Regions from separate parts of the Streptomyces sp. NPDC018833 genome, predicted to be linked through region 4. Evidence: riboswitches for the same ligand, from Rfam matches in the RefSeq annotation. Region 4 holds a riboswitch; each other region holds the start of a gene.
What was found. A riboswitch is a leader RNA that binds a small molecule or an ion and turns the genes downstream of it on or off. The one in region 4 is predicted to bind cyclic di-AMP.
Positions count from the first base shown of each region.

Region 1 (7,025 bases), on a different contig from region 4:
GAGGTCCATGACGTGACGTTCGCCGGCTTCGGCGGCCACCCGGTGAAGGGGTGGCTGGTACTGCCGGCCGGCACATCCGAACCGGTGCCGCTGGTCGTTGAGTTCCTCAGTTACGGCGGCGGGCGCGGACTGCCGCACACTCATCTGCTGTGGGCGTCGGCGGGATTCGCGCACTTCGTCATGGACACCCGCGGTCAGGGCAGCGGCTGGGCGCACGGCAGCACGGCGGATCCGGTGGGCAGCGCCCCCGCCCACCCCGGCTTCCTCACCAGGGGCATCGGTGATCCCCATGAGTTCTACTACCGGCGGGTGTTCACCGACGCCGTACGCGCCGTGGAGGCGGCGCGCACGCATCCGCTGACGGACGCGGCCAGGACGGCGGCCGTCGGCGCGAGCCAGGGCGGCGGGATCGCGCTGGCCGTGGGCGGCCTGATGCCGGACCTCGCCGCCGTCGCCCCGGACGTTCCGTTCCTGTGCGACTTCCCGCGCGCCACGACGCTCACCGACCGCGACCCCTACCGGGAGGTGGGCAACTACCTGCGCACCCACCGCGGCCGCAGCGAGCAGGCGGCGCGCACGCTCGCGTACTTCGACGGGGTCCACTTCGCGGCGCGTGGCCGGACTCCCGCCCTCTTCTCGGCGGCGCTGGAGGACCAGACGTGTCCGCCGTCCACGGTGTTCGCCGCCTTCAACGCCTACGCCCACGAGGAGAAGCACATCGAGGTCTACGACTTCAACGACCACGAGGGGGGCGGCCCGTTCCAGGAGGCCGCCCAACTGGCCTGGCTCCCCGGTGTGCTGACGCGGTGACGGACGGGGGCCGTGGGACGGACGGGGGCCGTGGGACGGACGGGGGCCGTGGGACGGACGGGGGCCGCGGGACGGCCGTCGCCCTGACCAGGCCGGCAGCCGGTCCTGTCCTGCGCGACAGAAAACGCTTTCCCCGTCGCACCGAGGAGCTGACATGCAGCCGCCCGGAACCGCGGCCGCGTACGACGGTCTCCCCGGCGGTGGCTGGGTTTCCCAGCCGAGCGTCTTGCGTGGGCGGCTGTCGAGTTCGGCGGCGACGGCGTCCCAGTCCTCGCGGGTGTGCCTGGGCAGGGTCGGTGCGCTGCCGCCGTGGCTGCGGCTCCCGGCCCGCCGTCTCCTCAGCGGCGGCCCAGCACCTCGGCGATGCGGATGAACCCGTCCGTGCCGTGGCCCAGGCCGATGACGCGGCGGGCCATGCCCTCTGCCGCGCGCATCACGCCCGCGTCGATGCCATGCCCCTCGGAGGTATGCACGATGTGGGCCATGGACGAGGCCGCCGAGGTGATCGGGTTGCCCTCGCCGGAGAAATCGCCGTCGGCCACACCCTCAGCGAGTTGCTCGAAGAGTGGCGGCAGGATCGCGCCTATGCCCTTGGCGAACGGGGCCAGCTCCCGCGCGGTGACACCCTCCGCCCAGGCCACCGCCAGGGCGTGGGCATAGCCCGCCATGGCGGTCCAGAAGATGTCCAGCAGCGCGATGTCGTACGCCGCCGCCCGGCCGATCTCCTCGCCGAGATGGGTGTGGGTGCCGCCCAGTGTCTCAAGGGTGGGAAGGTGCTCGCGGTAGAGCTCCTCGGGGCCGCTGTGGACGAGGACCGCGGCGGGCGTTCCGATGGTCGTGGTCGGTGTCATGATGGCGCCGTCCAGGTACTGGATGCCGTGCCCCGCTGCCCAGGCCGCCGTGTCGCGGGCCCGGGCCGGAGTGTCGGCGGTCAGGTTCACCACCGTACGGTCCTTGAGCGCGTCGGTGACCGCCTCGCGCCGCAGAACGGCGTCCACAGCGTCGTAGTTCACCACGCAGACAACGGTCAGCCCGCTCGCGGCGACCGCCTCCTCGGCGGATCGGACGCCGACCGCGCCTCGCTCGACCAGGTCGCGGTCCCTGCTCGGCGTCCGGTTCCAGACGGTCGTCCGTAGGCCGGCGTCCAGGAACGCTCCGGCCAGGGCTCGGCCCATCGGCCCGAGACCGAGCACGGTGACGGCAGACTGTTCAGTGCGTGAAGACACGATTATCAACCTCTTTAGAAATACCGGAAGAAAGCAATGAAGGGGGCCCATATGACGCGCAGTCGTACCCGGGACATGAACGTCTGCGGAGTGACCGCCGCGATTGCCGTGATCGACGGCAAGTGGAAGACCGTTCTGCTGTGGCTGTTGGAATCCGGCCCGTGGCGCCCCGGGGAGCTGCGACGCCGGCTGCCGGGCCTCAGCGAGAAGGTGCTGACTCAGGCGCTCCGCGAGATGGAGACGGACGGACTGGTGCACCGGGAGGTGCATGACGAGCTGCCGCTGAAGACGGTGTACTCCCTCACCCCGTTCGGCCGCGAGCTCTCGGAGGCCCTGGGGCCCGTCTCCGACTGGGGCCACCGTCGTCTGGAGAAGCTCGCCCAGGCACAGTCGGCCTCCTGACGCATGGTCACCCCCGTCTCACGTGGATCCGGCGTCCCTTCGGCCGCCGTGTGACCAGGTTCCCCTCTGCCTCCATGCGTCGACAAGTACCCACAAAAAGGTGGGTACGGAGGGCGGTGGCCTCTTGATGCCGGTGCGCTCGCGGGTGTCTCGTGGCGTGGGGGTGGGTCGGCCTGGGGCCGACAGGTGGCGGGGAACTTCGTCGTCGGACGCAACGGCGAACACCGAACGCGCCGCTCACCCGCCCGGCCCTCGGCGGGGGTCCACCGTCGGGGGGCTGTCGAGCAGGGCTGCCAGCCGGAGCATGGGGCGGCCAGGCCCGCCAGGCGGATCCGGTTGCTCGTTCGATGGACAGTGACCAGGTGGCGGCCAGGGTGGCGGTCTGGTCGTCGGGGAGGGTCCCGGGTTGCGGCAACAGGTCGGCCAGCAGCCTTCGGTAGGAGGCACAGGTCAGGTCCGCGGCGATGATGTAGCGCGGCCAGGGCGAGGGGCAGGTGTCCCAGGTCGGCGACAAGGCTGTTGAGCTGGTCGGTTGGCTCGTGGCGGTCGCGGGCTGTGAGTACGCCCGTGAGGTAGGCGGCGGCTTCCTGGGGGTGAACGAGCCCACGGTCACCCGGCGTCGGCCTGCTCCGGTCAGGCGGTTCTCACCGGCAACCCGATGTCTACGAGGTTCGCTGATCGGGCACTCGGCGACGGCGTGCGAGGGCGACTGACGAGCGCGGACAGGAACGTCAGTCGCAGGTGCTGGACCACCGCGTCGGTGACGATCTCGCACCCGGCCCTGAGCGGCCGGGGGCGCTCGGGCCCGTTCCTACGGGGCGGGGGTGCCCGGCGCTCGGGCGCGTCCCTACGGGGCGGGGGTGGCCGGCGCTCGGGCGCGTCCCTACGGGGCGGGGGTGGCCGGGGTCGCGAGGAAGCGGTGCAGTGAGGACTTCATGGCCGCGACGAACGCCTCCCGGGTCGTGTCGCCGACCAGGTCCAGGGACAGGTAGGGGTTGAGGTCCTCCAACTCGACGAGCAGCAGTGCGCCGTCGCGGGTACGGCAGGCGTCGACGCGCTGGATCCCGTGGTCGACCGTGTTCCAGGCGATGAAGCGCCGGGCGAAGTCGAGGTCGTCCCCGGTGGGCTCGTACGGCTCAAGGTCCCAGCGGCGGGCGGGGTCGGGGGCGTGCAGGGCGTACTGGAAGGTGTCGTCGACGAAGTAGAAGGAGACCTCGTAGCGGAAGTCGACGCGCGGCTGGATCAGGACGTCGCCGCGGGCGAGGTCGGGGAGCATGCCGGGGCGCACGAAGCGTAGCCCTATGGAGTCCGCGCCGGTCTTGGGCTTGACGGCGTACTCGTCGGCGGCGGGCAGCAGCCCGAGGTCGTCGAGCCGGTCGACGGTGGGGATGACCGGGTATCCGGCCCTGGTGAGGTCCAGCAGGTACTGCTTGCCGGCCATGTCCCCGCGGGCGCTCAGCGGGTTGTAGACCCGGGTGCCGCGCTGCACGGCCCGGTCGCGGAAGGCGTCGTACGCGTCCTGGTAGTGCAGTACGGGACCGCTGTTGCGGACCACGACACCGTCGAAGTCGTCCATCAGCGCGGCTGCGTCCGCCGGGTGGGCGAGTGCGAGGGTGAAGTCCTGGCGCAGCCGGGAGGACAGGAAGATGTCCTCGTCGCAGTACCGTCGGCCCTTGGCCCGGTAGGCGAGGTCGGTGACGAACAGGAGGCGGGGCCTGGCGGACACGGGCGGGCTCCTCGGATCGGTTGACCGTAAAACTACCCGGTTCCGTTCACAGGCGGTGCAGCCGGACCTCGGTGAGCGCACCGTCCGCCACCTGGGCGGTCATGTACGTGTGGTGGGGCTGGCGCCTGCGGTCGGTCGGGGAACCGGGGTTGAGGAGCCGCAGGCCGCCGGGGGCCGTGGTGTCCCACGGGATGTGGCTGTGGCCGAAGACGAGCACGTCGAGGTCGGGAAAGCGGTCGGCGCACCGCTGTTCCCGTCCGCGGGCCGGGCCGGTCTCGTGCACGACGCCGAACCGGAGGCCGCTGAGCTCCGCCCGGGCCACTTCCGGCAGCCGGGCGCGCAGTTCGGCGCCGTCGTTGTTGCCGTACACGGCGAGGAGGCGGGCGGAACGGGCCTCGAGCAGGTCGAGGGTCGCGGTGTCGACCCAGTCGCCGGCGTGGACGACCACATCGGCCTCCTGGACACGGGCCATCACCTCGTCGGGCAGCCGGCGGGCGCGGCGGGGCACATGAGTGTCGGAGATCAGCAGCAGTCGCATGCCCCTACCTTCCGCCTTCCGGCACCGGGCGGGCACACGGCCGCGCCGGACGCCGCGCTGACGTGATGTCAGAACAGGAGCCCGGCGCGATTCCATCTGCAATCGAAGCCGCGAATACGGGGCTACGGTCAGTACGGACCGTTCACGTTGTCGATGGAGCCGTACCTGGCGGCGGCGTAGTTGCACGCGGCGGTGATGTTCGCGACCGGGTCATAGCTGTCCATCGACGTGCCGGGCACGTGGTAGGCCCGGAACGTGGGGTCGATCACCTGGAGAAGACCCTTGGAAGGCGTACCGTTCACCGCGTTGATGTCCCAGTTGTTGATCGCCAGCGGATTTCCGGAGGACTCACGCATGATGTTCCGGTGGATTCCCTCGTAGGTGCCGGGAATTCCGTGCTTGGCCATGATGTCGAGCGATTCCTTGATCCAGCCGTCGAGATCGTCGGAATACGTCTTGGCCTTGGCGGGCTTCGCGGCCGGGGCCTTCTTCGCCACCGGGGCGGTGCGGGCCGCGGTGCGGTCGGCGCGGGCGGTGTCGGTGGCGCGGTCCAAGGGCTTGGCCTTGGCGCCGATGCTGAGCTTCAGACCGGGGCGGATCAGCGACGGGTCAGCGCCTATGTTCCGGCGGTTGTCGTTGTAGAGCTTCTTCCAGCCGCCACTGAGGGAGTGCTCCTGGGCGATCTTCGCCAGCGAGTCACCCGCGACGACCGTGTACGTCGTGGGGGCCTTCTTCGCCGCGGCGGATGCCGTGACGACGGCCTTCGCGGTCGCGGACTGGGCCGGTTGCGCGGCACCGGCGGTGGTCGCGCCGATCACCGGCAGGGCGAACGCTGCACCGCCCATGCCCGCGGCGACGAGGCCGCGGGTGAGCCGGCTGGACTTGTGACGGCGGTGCTTACCCTTTGCAGGCATGACGCATTCCTCTCCGTCGCCTGCGAGGTGAGCTGTCGGGTTCGGGCTGGAGATGCCCGGTCGCATGGTCGGTGCGACTTCACCCCGAGCCGTTCCGGATTCCGGATCGGCGGCTTACCTGGGTCCCCCGCTCCTGCCGAACGAGTGCGTGTGGTCGGATTCCGGATGGCGGCAGGACTCGGCGGTCCATCCGGATTGCGGTGACCGTAAGGGAGAGCGACCGGAAGGAACAAGCCATGAATTCACAACCGCAATGCCAAGGCGGAAAAACAGTACGTAAATGACCTTCCTGATTTCCTGTCGAGAACTCAACTCGCGTTCCCCACAAGGAAGCTGCGCAGTCAGCCGCCGACCCCGCGGCCGCGTCGCGTGACCGACATCACGGAAGCGAGAACAAAAAGCAAAGAGCCACCCTAGTCACCTCTAAACGGACATTAGGGCAATAAAAAGGGAGGTGCCCGTACGGAAAATTCCGACACTTCACCGTTCGGGAATAGTCCGATTTATTCCGTATGTAATGACCTCGCCCGATTCGGGTACTCGCTCGTGGTGTTCGGGTGCGCGGCTGCGCCCGTACGGCGGCCGCCGGCCGCCCACCGACATCACGTGGGAGGACACGATGCGCGCGCTGACATGGCAGGGCCGGAGGGACGTCCGGATCGAGACGGTCCCCGATCCCCGCATCAAGGAGCCGACGGATGTCATCGTCCGGGTGACCTCGACCGGCATCTGCGGTTCGGATCTGCACCTGTACGAAATCCTCGGCCCCTACCTCGACCCGGGCGACATCCTCGGCCACGAGCCCATGGGCATCATCGAGGAGACCGGCCCCGAGGTGCGAAGCCTCTCGGCCGGTGACCGCGTCGTCGTCCCGTTCAACGTCTCGTGCGGCGAGTGCTTCATGTGCGCCCAAGGACTCCACTCGCAGTGCGAGACGACCCAGGTGCGCGACCGCGGCACGGGCGCGTCGCTGTTCGGCTACACAAAGCTGTACGGGCAGGTGCCCGGCGGGCAGGCCGAGTACCTGCGGGTGCCCTTCGGCGACAAGCTGCCGGTCAAGGTGCCCGAAGGACCGCCCGACGAGCGCTTCGTCTACCTGTCGGACGTGCTGCCGACCGCGTGGCAGGCCGTGGAGTACGCCGGCGTCCCGTCCGGCGGGTCATTGACCGTCCTCGGCCTCGGGCCGATCGGCGACATGGCGTGCCGCGTGGCGCTCCACCGCGGTGCCGGACTCGTCATCGGTGTCGACCTCGTCCCCGAGCGCCTCGACCGGGCCGAGGAACGGGGCGTGAAGGCACTCGACCTGCGCGAGCACGACGACGTCGCCGACGCGGTCCGCGAGCTCACCGACGGCCGGGGCTCGGACGCGGTCATCGATGCCGTGGGCATGGAGGCCCACGGCGCACCGG
Region 1 is NZ_JBIRZM010000010.1:145,951-152,975, forward strand. Features, by position in the region: gene ACH5AF_RS21220 (acetylxylan esterase) at 1-810, shown strand, start outside; gene ACH5AF_RS21225 (NAD(P)-dependent oxidoreductase) at 1,149-2,036, opposite strand; gene ACH5AF_RS21230 (winged helix-turn-helix transcriptional regulator) at 2,088-2,438, shown strand; gene ACH5AF_RS21235 (hypothetical protein) at 3,322-4,164, opposite strand; gene ACH5AF_RS21240 (metallophosphoesterase family protein) at 4,211-4,702, opposite strand; gene ACH5AF_RS21245 (transglycosylase SLT domain-containing protein) at 4,831-5,616, opposite strand; cyclic di-AMP (ydaO/yuaA leader) riboswitch at 5,621-5,775, opposite strand; gene ACH5AF_RS21250 (zinc-dependent alcohol dehydrogenase) at 6,236-7,025, shown strand, end outside.
Region 1: another riboswitch for cyclic di-AMP. It lies ahead of ACH5AF_RS21245 (transglycosylase SLT domain-containing protein); the one in region 4 lies ahead of ACH5AF_RS12740 (peptidoglycan DD-metalloendopeptidase family protein).

Region 2 (7,025 bases), on a different contig from region 4:
CTCCTGGACTTGCTCCGGCGGGGCGAGATCCACCCGGTCGTCGCCGAGCGCCTGCCGCTGTCCGACGCCCGTCATGCCCACGAGCTGCTCGAGCAGTCGGCAGCGAAGGGAAAGCTCGTGCTGGTGCCGTAGGCCGAGGAGGCCGCTTGCCCATGGCGCTCGATGGACGTGCTGATCAGTCAGAGCGTGTCGTGGCCGCCGGAGTTCGGCGGGCACCGCGGGCGCGTTACCTGCCCATCGCCGAGCACGGGCTGATCGGCGACCTGCACACCGTCGCGCTCGTCGGCACCGATGGGACGATCGACTGGTACTGCTGTCCGCACTTCGACTCGCCAAGCGTGTTCGCGGGGCTCCTCGACGCCGACCACGGCGGCATGTTCGGGATCTCTCCCGACTGCGAGGGCTGGAGCTCCAAGCAGCTGTACCTCCCCGACACCGCCATCCTCATCACGCGCTTCCTGATGCCCGGGGGGGTAGGGGAGGTACAGGACTTCATGCCCCCGCCACGTACCGGCGAGGCGGTCCACCGGCACCGTATGATCCGCCGGGTGCTCGCCGTGCGCGGGCAGATGCGCTTCGCCGTCGACGTCGCCCCGCGCTTCGACTACGCACGTGCCCGCCACGACGTCGAGCTCACCCCGTACGGCGCGCTCTTCCGCTCTCCCGAGCTGGCGCTCAGCCTCTCGACGCGCTCCCCGCTCGAGATCGTCGACGGCGGCGACGTCCGCGCTCGCATCACCGTCCGGGCCGGGGAGACCGCCACCTTCGTGCTCGACCGCGCTGGGACCGGCGAGATGCCGGTGCCGTACTCCGAAGCCGACATCGCCGCCGAGTTCGACGCCACCGTGGCGTTCTGGCGGCGCTGGCTGCGCCACTCGCGCTACAGCGGGCGCTGGCGCGAGACAGTGCATCGGTCGGCGCTCACGCTCAAGCTGCTCACGTACGCGCCCACCGGCGCGATCGTGGCCGCCCCCACCACCAGCCTGCCGGAGGCGGTGGGCGGCGCACGCAACTGGGACTACCGCTACACGTGGCTCCGCGACTCCGCCTTCTCGCTCTACGCGCTGCTCAGGCTTGGGTTCACCGAGGAAGCCACCGCGTTCATGCAGTGGCTGGAGGGACGCTTCCGCTACACGACCGACCGCGACTCGGGCCCCCTGCAGATCATGTACGGCATCGACGGGCGCGAGGACCTGCCCGAGGAGGAGCTCCCACACCTGGAGGGGTACATGGGCTCGGGGCCGGTGCGTATCGGCAACCGGGCGGCGACGCAACTGCAGCTCGACATCTACGGCGAGCTGATGGACTCCCTCTACCTCTGCAACAAGTACGGGCGCCCCCTCTACCACGACGGCTGGACGCAGCTCACTCACAACCTCGAGTGGCTGATGACCCACTGGGACCAGCCCGACGAGGGGATCTGGGAAATGCGTGCCGGCCGCCGGGACTACACGTTCTCCCGGTTGATGAGCTGGGTCGCGATCGAGCGCGCGATCCGGGTCGCACGCCAGCGCGGCCTGCCCGCCGACCTCCCCCGCTGGATGGCGGTCCGGGACAGCATCTACGACCAGATCATGGAACGCGGCTGGAACCCCAGCCGCCAGGCGTTCGTCCAGCACTATGGCACCGACGTGCTCGACGCCTCGCTGTTGCTCATGCCCCTGTGCAAGTTCATCGCACCCACCGACCCGCGCTGGATCTCGACGCTCGACGCCATCACCGCGGAACTGGTCTCCGACAGCCTCGTCTACCGCTACAACGTGGGCGATTCACCCGACGGGCTCTCCGGCGGAGAAGCGACCTTCTCGATGTGCTCCTTCTGGTGGGTGGAGGCGCTCGCCCGGGCCGGGCGGCTCGACGAGGCGCGGCTGGCCTTCGAGAAGATGCTCACCTACGCCAACCACGTCGGACTGTACTCCGAGGAGATCGGGCCGACGGGCGAGCAGCTCGGCAACTTCCCCCAGGCCTTCACGCACCTGGCGCTGATCAGCGCCGCCTACAACCTGGACCGTCAACTGGGGTGAACGCTCTTCACCGCCAGTGGTGAGCCCAGCCTGCTCGGCCAGGACGCACCCTACGACGTCCACGCCCGCCTCCACCCGGTCATCGCCGAGCAGACGAAGATCTGGCGCACGTGGGATCCGCGACTGCGAGCCGCCTGCGGCATCCCTCGATCAGAAACCACAGACACCGCGCGACGCCCGCCCAGTGCTGCGGCACGGCAGAGCCATCACACGGCTCGAGGACGCCCTGGCACCACTGGCCGAATCGCCCCCGGACATCGACCGCAGGCGACTCGCAGTCGCTGTTCGCTCCGGCTGCGGAATCGAGGCTTGGGCCTGTCCCCCACTGGTGGCGGCCGAAACCGATGCTGCAGCGCACCATCACGGCTGACTGGTCTGATCGGCAGGGGCGGCCGGAGCACCGCGGTCTGCCGCCACCGACGCCTTCCGCTGTCCCCCACTGGCCAGCGTCGACAGGATGGGCCCGAGTCAGCCACTTCCGATTCCCTGCGTCCCATCAGCGTCCCGACTACCGCCCTGGCCCGCCGATCAGCTCGTCCGCTCCAGCCCGCGAGAGCAACCGAACGATGAATAACCGCAGGTCAACGAAGTAACCAAGTGCGGATCAGCGCATCGCCGTTGAACTCACGAGCAGCGGATTCAGTCCGTTGGCCCAAAGTCCTGAATCCGCGCCTCTGATGAGACGTATCCACAGGTCACAGGCCTGAGCAGTGGGGCGGGTGGGACTCGAACCCACGGCCGACGGATCATGAGTCCTTTAAGGATCTTGACGGCCCTTGCCGATCCGCGCTCATCCATGACGTCTTAGCGGGTCAGACTGGGTGAGTCAGGTTGGTGCTTCTCGACCCTTGCTCGTCTGTTCCTGTCCTTGCGTCCCGAACGCGACCCGAACACAACTGGATGGACGGGGACGCGGTGCTGCGCTGGGGCTGCCGCACGCCGCACTGGCGGAGTTGTACGCAGTGGACCGCTCCACCGTCTCCGGCGCGATCCGCGAGGTCCGCCCGTTGCTGAACACTTGCGGCTTCGTCGTCCTCGACCGGTCCGGGATACACCTGCGTACGCTGGAGGACCTGCTCGAGGACCAGCTCACACCGCAGTACTCAAAGCCAGCCAGGCTGCGACGGCTTCGGCGATGGGCTGGCCGGTCTCCAGTTGGACGAAGCCGAACTGCCCGCCCTGATTGCACTCCAGGAACCACCAAGTGCCGTCACCGTCCTCAGCGAAGTCGAAGGCGCCGTAGGCGAGCTGGGCGAGGGACATGTAGGCGCGGACCGCCTGCGCGATGCGGGTGGGTACCTTGACCGGAGCCCAGGCACCGCCGTTGTCGGTGAAACGCCAGTCCACCTGGTCGGGGTCGGACGCCCTCCGCGCAGCGAACAGCTCGTCCCCCACACAGGTCAGCCGGATGTCCGCACACTTGGGCACGCGCTGCTGCAGGAGCGTGGGGCCGGCGGTCACTCCGTCGAAGTCGGCGTCCGGCTCGACGGGGGTGGTGGGTAGTGCCAGCGGCGGGTCGCTGGGATGCGCTCCCGAAACCGGCTTCACGACGAGGTCCGGGTACTGGGCGGCGAACTCGCGTGCAATCTGCGGAAAGCTGGTGATCAGCGTGGGGGGTACCGCGAAGCCGCTGCGGTGGGCGACGCGTAGCTGCCATGGTTTCCAGCGGGCTTGCGCGGCGGCGACCGGGTGGTTCATCCAGCGCACGCCAGCGCAGTTCAGCGTTCCGTACAGGGCCTGTTCGGCCTCGGCTGTGAGCCATGCGGACTGATGGGCGGCATGCGCTGCCGGACGGCCGGGCCTGCGTACCCATATCGAACGCAGTCCGCTCATGCTCACCACACGACCACCGGCCGACAGGTGTCCGTCGAAGTCGCCCCGCACGTATTCGGCCGACAGGGCAGCCTGGCCCGGGAGGTCGGCAGGGTCCAGGCGTACGACCGGGACTCCCACATTATCCAGGGCGGACACCACCATGTCCGCGGTCACGTCCTCGGCGCAGGTCAGTACGAGCACGGTCATGGGGCCGTCAGTCATCGAAGTGCGTTTGGGAACCGGCGGTGGACGTGGTGGTGCCGCACGCCAGCAGCAGGTCGCGGTCGCTGATGGCCGGGCGCCCATCGGGCAGGACGTTCAATTGACGTGTGGGGTCATAGGCGTAAGGGACCACGGCCGGCGGGCGCACGGCGGGACGGGCGTAGTTCAAGGCGAACGGTCTCATCATGTCTCCTCTTGCGTGCCGGGTGGGGCGGCAGGCTCCGAACGTGCTCATCGGGCAGGGTCGTTGAATAGGTTGTGGCATGCGGTCATGCGTCGTCCCGGTCGGGAGACGGCGGTCGGATCATCGACAACGATCGGGTGTGGCGGCGGGCAGCCGCCCATAGCGTCCATCCGACCGACGACAGCCGCTGGTATCCGGGTTCGCCGAGTGGGCAGCGAGTACGTCTTCGCCAAGCACGCCGCCGGGGGAGGTACTGCAGGCCACCGGCTGCTGTGGGGTCTACGGCTGAGGTCGCACCGCACTGACCCTGCGGCGAACCGTCGACCAGGGTGACGTGTCAGGTCTCCACGCCGTGGTCCCGCAGCCAGTCCAGCGGGTCGACGGCGGACCGTATTACGGGGTGGTGGGCCTCTCGACGTGCAGGTGGGGCCCACTGACAGTGCCGGTGGCACCGGAGAGTGCGACGCGCACGCCCCTTCTCCACGGTGGCGCCCGATGACCCATCGATACGGGACAGGTGCGCGTACTGCGTGTACTCGCCGTCGTCGTGCTTGACGACGACCTCGTAGCAGAACCCGTCGTCCCAGCCCGTCGAGGCCACGGTGCCGCCGGTGGCTGCCCTTGCGGTGGCGCCGACCAGCACGGCGAAGTCCCGGCCGGTGTGCCGCTGGACCGGAGGTCGCCACTGTCTGCGAAGCCGGCGGTCAGGGTGCCCCCGTCGACCGGGGTACGGCGGTCGGGGCCGTCTCCTCCGTGTTCGAGCCGTACGATGCCCCGATCGCCGTCGTGGTGCCGGTATCGGTGTCGGTGGGGCGGTCCATCGTCAGCTTCAGTGCGATCGACAGCAGGTCCGGGTCGTCGCCTATGACGGACTTGTTGTCCGCATAGAGCTGTTGCCAGCCGCCCTCGGCCCCCTGTTCCTCCGCGATGGCGGACAGAGAGTCGCCGGAGGCGACGGTACAGGTGTCGCCGTCACCGTCCAGAGCATTGGCGGTGCCGGCTCCGATGACCGGCGGCCCGACGGCCGCCGCGACCGCAGAGGCACGGCTGACGAGCTGCCGGGTGGTGGTCTGGGGGCGTGGGGCGCGGTGTCGTCCGACTGCAGATATCAAGGTTGCTCCGTACTCCGAACGCCTGCGAGGTGAGCTGTCGGGTTCGGGCTGGAGAAACGCCCGGCCGTGGTTCTCACGGCTTCACCCCAAGCCGGCCGGGTACGCGTTGTCCCGTACGGCGCAGATGGGTCCCCCGCTCCTGCCTGCGGTGTGGTGATGTGCTGCCGCGCGCCGGGGGCAGGATTCGGCGGACCGACCACGCGGTGTTCGACTGATCCGAACACCGAGCACGTTAGGGGGACCTCGTGTTCGAGCACAAGGTCTCCATAAGCGGACTCGCATCAACTGTCTTTTCTTACAAGAGAGTTCGTGATACGTAGGCCCGGTACCCCCGGTAAGGGGGGATGCGTGCACACGTTTGCGTGTGAGCCATCCAGTCTGCTATGCCCTTGTCGACCCGCGCCGACATCGCGTTCGGCGGGCCGCCATCGGCTGCGTCGAGCACGACGCCCCGGTTCTTTCGGGCACGCTGCGCGACAACCTGCTGCTCGGCAACACCAATGCCGATGACAACGCGCTGCGCGAGGAGCACGGCACTCCATCCGCGGCCAAACAGCGGCGGCACGACCGGGCCGCGACACGGCCGGGCTCATCCTGGGCGAGGCGATGACATGACAGCCGTAGTCGCGGATCCCCTTGTCCCAACCGGGGTATGGCCGAGCACGCGACGCCTGCGCGCGGCGCTGCGCGCCAACGCCGTGTTCTCGCTGGTGTGCGGCACGGTGCTGCTGGCCGCCGGCTGGCGCGTGGCCGAGCCGTGGGGCCTCGGGCCGGTCGGCGTGCCGCCCGCGGTGGGTGCTGGGGTAGCCGGGTTCGGGGCACTGGTGGCGTGGGTGGCGGTTCAGCCCACCGGGCCGTTGGTGCGGTGGGCCGCCCTGATCGTGGCCTCGGACATCGCCTGGGTCTCAGGCAGCACGGTGCTGATGGTGTGGCATCCGCTGCCATGGCCGGGGGCGGTCGCGGCCACGGTGGTAGCCGCCGCTGTCGCGGCCCTGGTGGCCGCGCAGATCGCCGGCTAGTAGCGGTGAGCCGCGACGACCCGCTGGGCGACGTGGAGGTGGTGGAAGCTTCCCGGATCGTTGCCACCCTCACCGGAGCGGGTGTGGCCGCTGCTGACCGATCATGACCTGGAGGATCGCCGGATCACGCGTCGGGCCTACCTGGACGCGAACGCTGCGTTGCGCGAGGGCCGCAAGGGCAAGCGGAAGATCACCAGCGCCGCGACGATGCACCGCATCAACGCCACCCTCAGCTCGTTCCTGGGCAGCGGCATCAAGCGGGGTGAGTACTCGACCAACTGGGCTGCGATGGTCGAGCTGCCGGCGGTCAAGCGGCCCAAGGCGCTGGTCTGGACAGCAGAGCGGGTCGAAGAGTGGAAGCGCACGGACCAGAAGCCAAGTCCGGTCATGGTCTGGACGCCGGAGCAGACCGGCCAGTTCCTCGACTTCGTCCACGACAACCGGCTCTGCGCCATGTGGCACGCCTTCATCTTCCGTGGCCCGCGCCGCGGCGAGATGTGCGCCCTGCCCTGGCCGGAGGTCAGCCTGACCGGCTCCTGGTTCCGCATCTCCGCGCAGATCGTTGAGATCGCCTACCGCCAGTACGACGAAGCCCCGAAGCAGGAGAGCGTGCGCACCGTCACGCTCGACTCCCGGACCCGCGAGCTGT
Region 2 is NZ_JBIRZM010000001.1:618,539-625,563, reverse strand. Features, by position in the region: gene ACH5AF_RS02890 (medium chain dehydrogenase/reductase family protein) at 1-132, shown strand, start outside; gene ACH5AF_RS02885 (glycoside hydrolase family 15 protein) at 153-2,024, shown strand; gene tgmB (ATP-grasp ribosomal peptide maturase) at 3,114-4,046, opposite strand; gene tgmA (putative ATP-grasp-modified RiPP) at 4,054-4,245, opposite strand; gene ACH5AF_RS02870 (M23 family metallopeptidase) at 4,583-4,888, opposite strand; gene ACH5AF_RS02865 (hypothetical protein) at 4,950-5,357, opposite strand; cyclic di-AMP (ydaO/yuaA leader) riboswitch at 5,361-5,518, opposite strand; gene ACH5AF_RS02860 (hypothetical protein) at 5,722-5,967, shown strand; gene ACH5AF_RS02855 (hypothetical protein) at 5,969-6,376, shown strand; gene ACH5AF_RS02850 (hypothetical protein) at 6,437-7,025, shown strand, end outside.
Region 2: another riboswitch for cyclic di-AMP. It lies ahead of ACH5AF_RS02865 (hypothetical protein); the one in region 4 lies ahead of ACH5AF_RS12740 (peptidoglycan DD-metalloendopeptidase family protein).

Region 3 (7,025 bases), on a different contig from region 4:
ACGACACGCTCCAGGTCATCACCTGCGACATCGCCACCACCTGCATCGGCCAGGCGACTTCCACCGCCGCCGTGCTGCTCGCGGCCGGGGCCCCCGGCAAGCGTATGGCGCTTCCGGGCGCACGGATCGTCGTCCAGCAGCCCGCCGCCGAGGAGCCGTTGCGGGGCCAGCCGTCCGATCTGGAGATCCAAGCGGCCGAGTTGCTCCGCCTGCGGGAGCAGCTCGCGACCATGCTGGTGCGCCACACCGGACAGGACGCCGAGCGCATCGCGGCCGATCTGGAACGGGACAAGATCTTCGACGCCGACGCGGCGAAGGCGTACGGCCTGGTGGATCACGTCGTCCAGAACCGTAAGGCGTCTCCCGTCGCCACAAGGACGAGGTGAGCGCGCGCGATGCTGCCTCCCACGATGCCGCCGCTGCCCGCACTGACGTGCGCGGAGGCCGAGTTCGTCGACAGCTATCTCGAAGTGGTCGATCTGCTGGGGCGGATCAACCCGTCCCGCGCCACGCACACCTACGGCGCGCTGCGTGCCGCGCAGGCACTCGTCGGACGGGCCGCCGCACTCAAGGACGCCCTGACACTGATGCATACGCGCGGCGAGAACGAGGTCTACGCGGACACTCTTGCCGAGGCGCTGCGGATTCTCGACGGTCAGCGCAGGGCGAACCGGGTGACCGTACCGCCCGCTTCGACGAGTTGACGGTCGATCGCGCTGTCAACCGCCAACGGGGTAGCGGCTTTCGTACCCCGTTCGGTGGAGCTTCGGCGTAGTTGTCGTGTGTCGCAGGACTTGCGCCGTTCGACCACCGATTTGGCGGAGTTGACCGTTTCACCGCTGGTACAACCATGATTTCCCGTCAGGCGACTCAAGCCCCAACGCCCCTGTCCACCCGAACAGATCAGTCGTGATCAGGTTCACAAAAGCCGTTTCAACTCGGAAATCGGACATCGGTGGGTCACGATCCTTGGACGACAAGCCCTCGCCACCTGACGGGGCGGTCCGGGCGGACGCTGAGTCCTGCCGCCGTACCGGACGTCTGGTCGACAGAAGTGCATCGGCAGGAGTGGAGGACCCGAGCAGCACGGGGTGACCGGTGATCCCGGTGGTCCCCTTGGGGTGAAGCCGCTTCGGCGGCCGGGCGTCTTCGCGGTCCGAACCCGACAGGTCATCCTTCACAGGCGGCTGACGAAGGGTTGCGCATGACTGCGCAGATGCATGTCCCGTTCCTGCTCACCCGCGCGGGCGCCGTATCGGCACTGACCATCGCCGCCGTCGGCGGCACACTCCTCGCTCCCGGAGCCACCACCGAGGCGCATGCGGTCACCAGCCACGCGAGCAAAGCACTCCAAGTGGCCGCGTCGAAGAAGGGGTCGCCGTACAGATTCGGTGCCGTCGGCCCCCACCGCTTCGACTGCTCCGGGCTGACGGTGTACTCGTACAAGAAGGCCGGCAAGAAGCTGCCGCGTACCGCGCAGCAGCAGTACAACCGCACGCGCCATGTCTCCGCCTCCCAACGGCGACGCGGTGACCTGGTCTTCTTCCATTCCGGCGGCTACGTCTACCACGTAGGCATCTACGCCGGGAGAGGACGGATCTGGCATTCGCCGAAGACCGGCGACGTGGTGCGGCTGGCCAAGATCTGGACGAGCAGCGTCTCGTACGGCCGCGTGCGCTGACCCCCCGGCAGCTCCGGTCCCCGGCGGTCAGCACATCGCGTAAGAGGTCGCCGGCACCGCAGGTGCGGTGGCGGCCGACGCAGGTGGGTCAGTGCGCCGGCGCCTGGACCAGCAGCGTCGCGCCGAGCGCGGTGAGCGCGCCGCCCGTGACGCCTTCCACGGCCCGTGTGGTGCGCGGCCTGCGCAGCCACCGGCCCAGCCGGTCCACCAGGAGTGCCACCGCCGGGAACCAGATCAGCGCCAGCACGACGACGATCGTCGCGAGCAGCAGGGTGCGCGGCAGCACCGCGGCACCGTCCGGCACGAACTGCGGCAGCAGACTCAGGAAGAGGACCGGCGCCTTCGGATTGAGGACATTGGTGAGAAAGCCCTGGCGCAGACTGCGTCGGACGCTGGGGGCGGCCGTGGCGCCGTCGATCGCGAGGGGCCCGTCGAGCGGGCGCAGGGCCGAGCGCACCGCGCGCAGGCCCAGCCACAGCACATAGACCCCGCCCGCGATCTGCAGGGTCCGGTACAGCACGGGCACCGCCACCAGCACCGTGGCGAGTCCCGCCACGGCCAGTGCGGTGTGCACCAGCAGTCCGCCCGCGACGCCGACCGCGCAGGCGACGCCCGCGCGGCGTGAGGCGAGCGCACTGCCTACGACCACGGTGAAATCGGCGCCCGGCATGGCGACCATGCCTGCGGCGACACCAATGAAGGCGATCAGCTGTGCATCCATGGCCCCCAGCCTGACCGTTTCGAGCCTTCAGCAGGTACTTGCAATATCCTGGGTCGGTCCAAAGCACTGCTTAAGGCAGGCGCCTGACGAGCGTCCAAGAGGAGCGATGTACGACCCGACCCGGCTGGCGGCCCTGGTCGCGGTCGCGGAGGCCGGTTCGATCACCCGCGCCGCGGCCCGCCTCGGTTACACCGCCCCGGCGCTCTCCCAGCAGCTGTCCAAGCTGGAACGTGAGGCCGGAGCGCCGCTGCTCGTGCGCCACCACCGCGGGGCGCGGCTCACGGCCGCGGGCGAGCTGCTCGCCGAGCGGGCGCGCCGGGTGCTGGACGAGATGGACCGGGCGCGGCACGAGCTGGCCACGCTGTCGGGGCTGACGGGCGGCCGACTGCGCGTGGGGACGTTCACCACGGTCGGCATCCATCTGCTGCCCCCGGTGCTCAGTGCCTTTCGCCGCGCGCATCCGGCCGTGGAGCTGACGGTCGCGGAGTACGAGCCGCCGGCGGGGGTCACGGCGGTGGCGCGCGGCGAGATGGACCTCGCGCTGACGCACGCCTACGAGCCCGCCGAGCCGGCGCCGCTCCCGCCGGGAGTGGTCATGGAACCGCTGCTGGTGGAGGAGCTGGTGATCGTCACGGCCCCCGGGCACGCCCTGGCGGGCGGTTCGGGGCGACTGCCGGTGAGCGATCTCGCCGGACAGCCGCTGATCAGCAGCGCTCCGTCGCATCCGCCGCGCAGGGGGGTGGAGGGAGCGCTGGCCGAAGCGGGCGCGACACCGGCCGTGGTGTGCGAGTCCCCCGGTTACGCACTGGTCTGCGCGCTGGTGAGCGCGGGCATCGGCGTGGCCGTGGTGCCGGAGATGGTCGCGGCCATGTCCGCGACTCCGGTGCAGATACGCCAGTTGGAACCGGCCGCGTTCCGCCGAACGATCTCGGTCGTGCACCGGGGCGAGGAGTCGGGGCCGGCGACGCAGTCGCTGCGGGTACTGCTGCGGGGCTCGTTCGGCCGGGCGGGACAACAGGGGACGGGCGGACGGACGTCGTGATCCGCCCGGCACCCCGTTGGTCGGGCCTGACCCGAGAGAGGGGCCTGACCGGAGCGAAGGGGCCTGAGCCGACGGGAGCCTGACTGGAGATAAGGGGCCGCCGAGCCAACAGGAGCCTGACCGACAGGGGCCTGACTCGGCAGGGGCCTGACCCGGCAGAGGGTGCCTAGCTCTGCACCGGAACGGTCCACGGCAGCGCGATCCACACCGTCTTGCCGCCCTCCCGCGTGGGGGTCACGGAAAGCCGCCCGCCGTACTGAGCGGTGAGACTGCGGATGATGACCATGCCCCGCCCGTTGTCCTGCCGGACCGCGGCAGGCAGCCTGCGCGGCCAGCGCGGATGGCTGTCGGTGACTCCGATGAACAGCTGCTCGTCCCGTTCGAGGTGCACGTCGACGGTGAAGGTGGGCGACTGGCCGAAGGTGTGCTGCACGGCGTTGGTGGCGAGTTCGGAGATGATCAGTCGCACGGTGTCGACGACGTCGGTCCCGTCGGACAGTCCCCAGTCGCAGATGACATCGGTGACATATCTCCGGGCGGCGGAGACCGAAGCCGGATCGCTCGGCAGAGTGACGGATGCTTCTCGACGGTCTGCCATGGCGACGCTGTCCCTTTCCCACCGGGCCGGGCTCCGACTCGTAGCGGATGACACGCGAGGACGGCCACGGATTGCGCTTCGTCGTCAGACTGCCACTTGTCGTCCATCCGGCGCGGCGATCCACCGAGATAGGGATATGTCTGTCGCTCAAAGCGGTGAACTCTGCCACGGGAGACCGTATTTGGGGAGGTGCGTACCGCGCGCGGGACGGCTCACTTCAGGCGCGCGGCGCGGCCCCGACGATGGTCGCGACGGCCGTGTCGAGCTCCCGGTCGGTCAGGTCGGCGCGGGCGGTGAGCCGGATGCGCGAGATCCCGTCCGGTACCGACGGGGGCCGGAAGCAGCCCACGACCAGGCCCGCCGCCCGGCAGTCCGCCGCCCAGGCGAGCGCCGCGTCCGGCGAGGGCGCCTGTACGGAGACGACGGCCGCGTCCGGCCGTGCGGCGGTCAGCCCCGCGTCCGTCAGCCGCCGGTGCAGCACGGCGGCGACCTCCTGGGCACGGTCGGCGAGCTCCGGTTCCCGGCGCAGCACCCTCAGGGCGGCGAGCGCGCCGCCGGCCGCCGCCGGTGCGAGTCCGGTGTCGAAGATGAAGGTCCTGGCCGTGTTGATCAGGTGCTCGATCACCCGGGCCGGGCCCAGGACCGCGCCGCCCTGACTGCCGAGGGACTTCGAGAGGGTGAGGGTGGCGACGACTCCGCTCGCGCCGGCCAGTCCGGCGGCGTCGAGCGCTCCCCGGCCGCCGTCGCCCAGGACGCCGAGACCGTGGGCGTCGTCGACGAGGAGGGCCGCGCCGTGTTCGCGGCAGACCTCGGCGAGTGCGGGCAGCGGCGCCGCGTCGCCGTCCACGGAGAACACGGAGTCGGTGACGACGAGGGCCCGGTGGCCGGGGTGGGCGGCGAGGGTCTTGCGCACGGCCTCGGGGTCGGCGTGCGGGACGACCGCCCTCTCGGCGCGGGAGAGGCGGCAGCCGTCGACGATGGAGGCGTGGTTACCCGCGTCGGAGACGACGAGGGCGTCCCGGCCGCCGAGCGCGGTGACGGCGGCGAGGTTCGCCGCGTAGCCGGAGGACAGGACGAGGGCGGCCTCGAATCCGCAGAATCCGGCGAGTTCGCGCTCCAACTCGGTGTGGAGCGCGGTGGTGCCGGTGACCAGGCGGGAGCCGGTGGCGCCCGCGCCCCAGCGGCGAGCGGCGTCGGCGGCTGCCCCGGTGACCTCGGGCCGCCGAGTGAGTCCCAGGTAGTCGTTGCTCGCCAGATCGAGCAGGACCGAGTCGGCGGTGCGCGGCCGGAGCGTACGGACGAGTCCCGCGCGCTCCCGGCGGCGCGCCTCGTCGTCGATCCAGTCGAAAGGATCCTGAGTGGCCTGCGGCATGAGGTGTCCGGTCCTTTTGTAGGCAGCGCACAGACCCTAACCGGATGCGGGCGGGGAACCGATGTGGCCATGCACACACCTCAAAGCCGGGCTGTTGTGGGGTTCCTCCTTGGCCGGGGCCGCTGCCGTGGGTAAGGATCAGCACCATGGACCTGCTGAACACCCTGGTGGAGAAGGGGCTGCGGCGCGAGCTGCCGACCCGTGAAGAAGCCCTCGCCGTACTGGCGACCTCCGACGACGATCTGCTCGATGTGGTGGCCGCGGCCGGCAAGGTGCGCCGCCAGTGGTTCGGACGGCGGGTGAAGCTCAACTATCTGGTCAACCTGAAGTCCGGTCTGTGCCCCGAGGACTGCTCGTACTGCTCGCAGCGGCTCGGTTCGAAGGCGGAGATCCTCAAGTACACCTGGCTGAAGCCCGACGAGGCGTCCGAGGCCGCGGCCGCCGGTGTGGCCGGCGGCGCGAAGCGGGTCTGTCTGGTGGCGAGCGGCCGCGGCCCGACGGACCGGGACGTGGACCGGGTCTCGAAGACGATCGAGGCGATCAAGGAACAGAACGAGGGCGTCGAGGTGTGCGCCTGCCTCGGGCTGCTCTCCGACGGCCAGGCCGAGCGACTGCGCGACGCCGGCGCCGACGCGTACAACCACAACCTGAACACGTCCGAGGGGACGTACGGGGACATCACGACCACACACACCTACGCCGATCGCGTGGACACGGTGAACAAGGCGCACGCCGCGGGCCTGTCCGCATGCTCCGGTCTGATCGCCGGCATGGGCGAGAGCGACGAGGACCTGGTGGACGTGGTCTTCTCGCTGCGCGAGCTCGACCCGGACTCGGTGCCGGTCAACTTCCTCATCCCCTTCGAAGGCACCCCCCTCGCCAAGGAGTGGCACCTGACCCCGCAGCGGGCGCTGCGCATCCTGGCGATGGTCCGGTTCGTCTGCCCCGACGTCGAGGTGCGCCTCGCGGGCGGGCGCGAGATCCATCTGCGTACCCTTCAGCCGCTCGCGCTGCACCTGGCCAACTCGATCTTCCTGGGCGACTACCTGACCAGCGAGGGCCAGGCGGGCAAGGCCGACCTGGAGATGATCGCGGACGCCGGCTTCGAGGTGGAGGGCACCGACACGACGACGCTGCCCGAGCACCGTGTCTCCGGTGGCGGCTGCGGGTCGGTGTGCGGTGACGGCGGCGAGGGCGGCTGCGCCGGTGACACGCCCGCCGCCGAGGCCGCTCCGGCCGAGGCGCCCGCCGCGCGCACGGAACTGGTCGCCGTACGCCGCCGCGGTGCCGGTACGGACGTCGCGCCCAATGCCTGAGTTCTCCCCCGGCGAGCTGCGCGCCCTGGATCGCGCCCATGTCTGGCATCCGTACGCTCCGATGCCGGGCCTTACGGATCCCGTGGTCGTGGAGTCCGCGTCCGGGGTACGGCTCAGGCTGGCCGAAGAGATCCACGGACAGCGCGAGTTGATCGACGGCATGTCATCGTGGTGGTCGGCGGTGCACGGCTACAACCACCCCGTCCTCAACGAGGCGGCAACCGCGCAGCTGGGCCGTATGAGCCATGTGATGTTCGGCGGGCTCACCCATGAGCCGGCCGTACGGCTCGCGACG
Region 3 is NZ_JBIRZM010000012.1:162,366-169,390, reverse strand. Features, by position in the region: gene ACH5AF_RS23785 (ATP-dependent Clp protease proteolytic subunit) at 1-386, shown strand, start outside; gene ACH5AF_RS23780 (hypothetical protein) at 396-704, shown strand; cyclic di-AMP (ydaO/yuaA leader) riboswitch at 1,017-1,201, shown strand; gene ACH5AF_RS23775 (C40 family peptidase) at 1,205-1,681, shown strand; gene ACH5AF_RS23770 (LysE family translocator) at 1,770-2,402, opposite strand; gene ACH5AF_RS23765 (LysR family transcriptional regulator) at 2,509-3,444, shown strand; gene ACH5AF_RS23760 (ATP-binding protein) at 3,611-4,042, opposite strand; gene ACH5AF_RS23755 (8-amino-7-oxononanoate synthase) at 4,260-5,414, opposite strand; gene bioB (biotin synthase BioB) at 5,561-6,730, shown strand; gene ACH5AF_RS23745 (adenosylmethionine--8-amino-7-oxononanoate transaminase) at 6,723-7,025, shown strand, end outside.
Region 3: another riboswitch for cyclic di-AMP. It lies ahead of ACH5AF_RS23775 (C40 family peptidase); the one in region 4 lies ahead of ACH5AF_RS12740 (peptidoglycan DD-metalloendopeptidase family protein).

Region 4 (7,025 bases):
GACCCGCGTCAGCGGGACGGTGCCGCCTCCGGGGTGCCGGTGTCCTCGTCCCTGGGCGGGGGTGCCTGCGGTGCCGTGACGGCCTGTGCCGTGGCCGCGGCCGCCTCCGACGCCGTGGTCCAGCCGCCCGCCGGGGTGGTCGCCACCGCGCGCCACCACGGCGCGGACGGCAGGAGTCCGGACGTCGGCTCGAAGGGCTCGCCCGGGCGGGGCAGCGCGAGGGTCGCGCCCGCCCCGGCCCCGGCGGCGACCGTGCCCTCGCCCGGCTCGGCCCACGCGTGGGGAGCCAGGTTGAACGTGCACCAGTGGATCGGCAGCATCACACCGGACGGCGTACCGCCCTGGAGGTCCAAGTGGGCCCGCATGCCTTCGGCGGGTGTCATGTGGATGTCCGGCCAGTACTCCGAGTACGCGCCGATCTGGATCATGGTCGCGTCGAACGGTCCGTGCTCCGCGCCGATGTCCTGGAAGCCGGTGAAGTAGCCGGTGTCGCCGCTGTGGTAGATCCGGTGCTCCGGGCCCGCGACGGCCCAGGACGCCCAGAGGGTGTGCTGCTGGTTGCGCAGTCCGCGGCCGCAGAAGTGGCGGGCCGGAGTGGCGGTCAGACGTATGCCGTGCACATAGGCCGACTCGTTCCAGTCCAGCTCGCGCAGCCGGTCGGGAGCCACACCCCAGCGCTCCAGGTGCGCTCCCACCCCGAGCGGGACGGCGAAGACGGTGCCGGTGCCGGCCAGGGCCCGGATCGTGGGGAGGTCGAGGTGGTCGTAGTGGTCGTGTGAGATCACCACCACGTCGACGGTGCCGAGGGCCGCGAGCGGCGCGGGCACGGGATGCAGCCGCTTGGGGCCGACGAAGGTGAAGGGGGAGCAGCGCTCGCCCCAGACGGGGTCGAACAGCACCCGGCGGCCGTCGATCTCCGCGAGGACGCTGGAGTGGCCCATCCAGGTCAGCCTCAGCCCGGAGACGGGCGGTGCGGCCAGGTCGGCGACGGTGGTGGGGTGCACGGGCACCTCGCCGAGCGGTGACCGGCGCGCCCGTGCCTCCTTCTGGAAGTAGATCTTGGCGAATTCGACCATGGAACCGCCGGAGGGCCTGGTCCGGGCGCCCTCCGGGTTACGGAAGACACCGTCGGCGAAGTTCGGGGAGCGGCGGATTCGGGCCATCCGCTCCCCGGCCGGGTCGGCTCCGAAGGCTGGCGGTCTGAGGATACGCATCCGGGCTCTCAGGGAGTGGGGGGAGGCAGCGCCGGTCACGACACCTCCTGGTGATCGAGGCTCTGTCCATTACGTGCGGGCGCGCTCACGCCGGGTGTCCTGCTGTGCGTCCGATCCGTCATGACCGGGCAACGCGCGCCCCGGCGCAGGTGTTCCTGAAGCGTCTCCCCGGTGCCCGTGGAAATCGGCGGGCGCGATGTCACATCTCGGTGGACCGCTCCGTCGTATCCGTGAAGGACACCGCGAAGGCCCGTACGACGGCGTGGACCACGACGCGTACGACGACCCCAGGAGGCCCGACATGGCCCGTATCTCCCTCGAACCACGCCGCTCCCTGTTCCTGCGTGTGATCGAGTGGTACACCCGGCGCACGTACGGCAAGGCTCTCGACCCGGTCCGGGCGCTCGGACACCACCGGGGGGTGCTGTTCACCGATCTGCGCCTGGAGACGTCGGTCGCCAAGTGGAAGGCGCTCGACGAGGACCTCAAGGCGCTCGCCACCACGGCGGCCGCGGCGTCGATCGGCTGCAGCTGGTGCCTGGACTTCGGTCACTGGCTGAACCGGACGCGCGGGATGGACGCACGCAAGCTCCACGACGTGCCGGTGTGGCGCGAGAGCGATGCCTACTCCCCGCTGGAGCGGGACGTCCTGGAGTACGCCGAGGCCATGACCGCCAATCCGCCGGAGGTGACCGACGAGCTGGCCGAGCGGCTGTGCACGGCACTGGGCGAGGAGGCGTACGTTGAGCTGACGGCGATGGTTGCCGTCGAGAACCTGCGCTCGCGCATCAACTCGGCGCTGGGGCTGACCAGTCAGGGTTTCAAGGACCACTGCGAGATCCCGGCCGCGCTGCCGCCGACCGCCCGTACGACGGCCTGAGAGGCGCCGGCCGCCAGGGCGAATTCCGTGCGGTACGGGAGCGATCTCGCCCATGATCGGCTGTGTAGGGTGACGCCCGTGGCCAGGATCCGGTTGAGTGTGCAGGAGCGGCGTGAGGAACTGCTGAACGCGGCTGTCGAGCAGATCGAACAGCGTGGTGTGGCGGCCGTGCGGATCGCCGATGTCGCCTCTTCGCTCGGCGTCTCCAGCGCCCTGGTGCTCTACCACTTCGCGTCCAAGGAACAGCTCGTCGCGGCGGCGTTCACCCACGCCGCCGATGCCGATCTGGCCCATCTGCGCAAACTGTTGGGCCGTCGCACGTCCGCGCTGCGCCGGCTGCGGGCCGCCGTGCGGTGGTACGCGCCGACCGGGCAGGCCAAGGGCTGGCGGCTGTGGATCGACGCCTGGGCCGCGTCGCTGCGTGATCCGGCCCTGCGGGAGGTCGCCCGCGCTCTCGACCAGCAGTGGAAAGCGGCGCTGACCGAGGTGATAGCGGAGGGCGCGGCGGCGGGGGAGTTCCCGTGCGAGGACCCCGCTGCGGCGGCCTGGCGTCTGACGGCGTTCCTCGACGGGCTCGCCGTGCAGATGACCTCCTACTCGGGCTCGTTGACCCGTGCGGCGATGCTGCAGTGGACGGACGAGGCGCTGGCCCGCGAGCTGGGCGTGGATCGCGCGGGCGTCACGGCGACGGCCCGCTGACCCGCGGGCGGACCGCACGTGCCCTGGGTGTCCGGCCGGCGCAGTGACTCGGCCTGTGCGTCCTTGTGTTGCGGCGCCGTCCCGGGACGGGTCTTCGGCACGCCCTTCAGAGCGGCAGCAGGTCCGGACGCTTGGCCGCCACGTGGTCGCCGGAGCTCTCGCCCCGCAGGCGCCGGCCGATCCACGGCACCAGGTACTCGCGCGCCCAGTTGATGTCGTCGCGCCGCACCTCGAGTGCGCCGCGCGGCGGCAGCGGCGGCCAGGGCTGGTCGGGGTCGGCGGGCACGTCGAGGCCGAGCACCTGGGCGGCGCGCAGGGCGACGCGGGTGTGGCCCTCGGGGGAGAGATGCAGCCGGTCCGCGTCCCAGGCGCGCCGGTCCTGGACGGACCTGAGCGACCACAGGTCGAGGACGGGGCAGTCGTGGCGGTCGGCGATGGCCCGTACGTGCGCGGTGTACGTGGCGATCTTTCCGCGCAGATGGCGCAGGACCGGCACGTCCCGAGTGTCGAAGCCGGTGGTCACCATGACGGTGCCGACCGAGCTCGTGAGGTCGGCGACGGCCCGCTCGAACCGCTCGGCCACATCGTCGGGGTCGCTGCCCGGCCGGATGATGTCATTGCCTCCGGCGCAGAACGTCACGAGGTCCGGGGCGAGTTCCTTGGCCCTCGGGACCTGCTCCTCGACGATCTGGTCGAGGAGACGGCCTCGTACGGCGAGGTTGGCGTACCGGAAGGTGTTCTCCGGCATGAGGTCGGCGAGCAGCACCGCGAACCGGTCCGCCCAGCCGACGTACGTCCCGTCGGGACCGGGGTCTCCCACGCCTTCGGTGAAGCTGTCACCGATCGCCGCGTACGACCCGAATGCGCCCTTGTTCTCTGTTCTCGAATCGTCTGCCACGAGAGCACATCTTTCCTTTACGGATGTGACCTACGCGACCGTAAGGAGGGGTTGACGGGAAGTGATCTTTACCACCGTCGAAGTTCGACCGAGCCGGAATACGCGGAATCCCTCGCTCCGCCGCCGGACGGAACGAGGGACGCGCGTCTGACTGCGGGTCAGACAGAGACGCCGTGCTGACGCAGGTAGGCCACCGGGTCGATGTCCGAGCCGTACGAGGGGCTGGTACGGATCTCGAAGTGCAGGTGGGGACCGGTGGAATTGCCGGTGGAACCGGACAGACCGATCTGCTCGCCGCCCGAGACGCTCTGACCGCTGGAGACGGACAGGGAGGAGAGGTGGGCGTACTGCGAGTAGGTGCCGTCACCGTGCTGGATGACGACCTCGTTGCCGTACGAACCGCTCCAGCCGGCCGAGACGACGGTACCCGGGCCGACGGACTTCACGCTGGTGCCACTTCCGGCGATGAAGTCGACGCCGGTGTGGTAGCCACTGGACCACATGGCACCGGACGCGCGGTACGGCGTGGAGATGCCGCCTTCGACCGGGGCGGTCCAGCCGGAGGAGGCCGGGGTGGCGGCCTTCTCGGCGGGCGCCTTCTTGGCGGGGGCCTTCGGCGCCGGAGCGGTCCGCGAGGCGTCGCGCGAGGAACGGGCCTCGGACGCGTCGCGCGGCTCCGGGTCGTTCTTCGCCGTGGACTTCGCGCCGATGGTCAGCTCCAGGCCCGGGTGGATCAGCGCGGGGTCGGCACCGATGGCGCGACGGTTGTCGTTGTAGAGACGCTTCCAGCCGCCTCGGACGTCCTGCTCGTCGGCGATCTTCGCCAGGTAGTCGCCGGCGACGACGGTGTACGTCTTCGGCGCCTTCTTGCCGGCCGGAGCGGCCGCGGCGGCGAAGGCCGGTGCCGAGGCGGCGGCCTGCTGCGGAGTCACTGCGGGGGCCGAGGCGGGCGCGGCGTTGGCGCCGGTGGCACCGAGCAGCGGCAGGGCTATGACGGCACCACCCGTACCGGCGGCGACGAAACCGCGCGTGAGGGGGTTGGCCTTGGGACGGCGGTGCTTACCCTTTCCGGGCATGACGCATTCCTCTCCGGCGCCTGCGAGGTGAGCTGTCGGGTTCGGACTGGAGATGCCCGTTCGAGCTGAATGCGCGAATTAACCCCAAGCCGTCCGAAATTTCCGATACGGCGTACTACCTGGGTCCCCCGCTCCTGCCACACGTGGGTGGGTTCGAGCTCCGGTCGGCGGCAGGATTAGGCGGTCCGTCCGGATTGAGCGTGACCGTAGGCGAGCGCACCGGGCGGTAACAAGCCACGAATTTTCCCGATCTCCGCCGGGCGTGATTTCGGGACGCCTTTCCCGTCACCCTCCGTGGAGGCATAACAGTCAATTCCCTCGTCGGCAAGGGAATTGACACGGGGAAACCGGGCACGTTCCGTCACGGATATGATCCTGCTCACGGAGCATGTCCCATCTCCCCTGTAGACGGGGCACGTTAGTCACAAAGGCCCAATTAGGACAGAAGGCACAAAAGATCCCCTAACCATCCAGTTAGGCATCAAACTCCGTCCGCAACGCCCGACTTCGTCCCGTGCCGCCGTTCGGTCTCCGACGCAGTCCCCGCCGCCCGGTCCCATCCCCGTGAATTCGGCGGCCGCCGCCGACAGCAACGCGTGGCGAAAGAGGTTCCCTTTCACGCAAAGGGAATCGGTCCCGGCGGCCATACCCTGCACAGCGTGATCACTCGGCATGCTCCTCACCCGCAGGTCGCAATGGGCGCGGAGAACCCGTAATGAGCTCCGGAATGGAGTGAGAGGGGCGCGGCGCCCCTCGAACCCCCACACGACCCCGCGCGCCCCCGCAGCCGGGCGCGCCTGGGCAGAGACGCCCGCCGCACGCACCGGCGCTCGCGAGATGATTGGCCGATGAACCTGTGCCGTATCGTCGGATCGCGCCATCGTCGGCGACCGGCGCCGACAGCAGTCACCTGAAGGAGTCCACGTGACGCAGCAGCTGCCGCAGGCCTCGTCGACCGAACCCCGGCTCGCCGGAGTACGAAACTTCCGGGACGTGGGCGGACTGCCGACCGTGGACGGCGGTCATGTGCGGCACGGCAGGCTCTTTCGCAGCGGGCACCTCGCGCACGCGACCGAGAGCGACACCGTCTTCCTCGCCTCGCTCGGGCTGCACACGATCTTCGACTTCCGCAACGCGGCGGACCAGCGGCTGGAGGGCCCGGACGTCGAGCTGCCGGGCGTGCGCAATGTGAACCTGCCGCTGAGCGACCCGGCCGACGGCGCGGAGTTCTGGAAGATGGTCCGGGACGGCAACCTCGACCAGCTGAAGTCGATCCTGGCCGACGGCAAGGGCGCCAGGCGCATGATCGCCTCCTACCGGATGATCATCAGGGAGCGGACCGCCGAGCACAGCCGCGTCGTGCACGCACTGGCCGAGGACAGCGTCCCGGCGCTGATGCACTGTGCGGCCGGCAAGGACCGCGCCGGTCTGTCGATCGCGGTGACGCTGCTGGCCGTGGGCGTGGAGCGCGACGCGATCGAGGCGGACTACCTGAAGTCCAACGACCCGCATCGCCGCTACAAGGTCAAGCGGGGTGACGACTCCCCCGAGGCCATGTCCGCCGAGGTCATGGAGCTGCTCAATCCGCTCTTCGACGCCCGTGCCGCCTATCTGTCCGCCGCGTTCGAGACGATCGAGGAGACCTGGGGCGGCACCGAGAAGTACCTGTCGAAGGGGCTGGGGCTCTCCGCCGAGACCCGTGAGCGGCTGCGCGAACGGCTGGTCGACGGGAGCTGAGCCGTCGCCCGGCGGGGCGCCTACCGGTTCTGGCCGCCCACCAGGAACAGCAGGTAGAGGAACGCGGCGATGAGGTGCCCCGCCACGAGGTAGGCGAACAGCCGGATGACGAGGCCGCGCGGGAAGCGCTCCTCCCGCCTGTTCTCGGGCGTGTCCGGCAGGGGCTTGTCCAGGGGGTCCCACATGTGCGTGATCACGACCTTCGGGTCAGGCGTGCGGATGGAGATCGGGGCTCTGCAGCAGGGTGTGCACGAAGAGCAGTTCGGCGCCTTCTGGCGACGCGGCCGCGATGCGGTGCGGTGTGAGCGAGTCGAAGTGGGCACTGTCCCCGGGGGCCAGCTCGTGGACCGCATCCCCGAGCGCGAGGCGCAGCCGTCCACCGACGACGTACAGCCACTCCTCGCCGGGGTGCACCCGGACCAGATCGCCCTGGGCGCCGTACGGGACGACCACCCGCAGGGCCTGCATGGCCCGGCCCGGGGCGCCGACCTGGTGGTACGTCCAGCCGTCGGCGGTCGCGG
Region 4 is NZ_JBIRZM010000005.1:155,895-162,919, forward strand. Features, by position in the region: gene ACH5AF_RS12720 (MBL fold metallo-hydrolase) at 9-1,214, opposite strand; gene ACH5AF_RS12725 (carboxymuconolactone decarboxylase family protein) at 1,516-2,094, shown strand; gene ACH5AF_RS12730 (TetR/AcrR family transcriptional regulator) at 2,173-2,793, shown strand; gene ACH5AF_RS12735 (SGNH/GDSL hydrolase family protein) at 2,900-3,691, opposite strand; gene ACH5AF_RS12740 (peptidoglycan DD-metalloendopeptidase family protein) at 3,850-4,767, opposite strand; cyclic di-AMP (ydaO/yuaA leader) riboswitch at 4,772-4,927, opposite strand; gene ACH5AF_RS12745 (tyrosine-protein phosphatase) at 5,692-6,504, shown strand; gene ACH5AF_RS12750 (DUF6126 family protein) at 6,525-6,689, opposite strand; gene ACH5AF_RS12755 (helix-turn-helix domain-containing protein) at 6,712-7,025, opposite strand, start outside.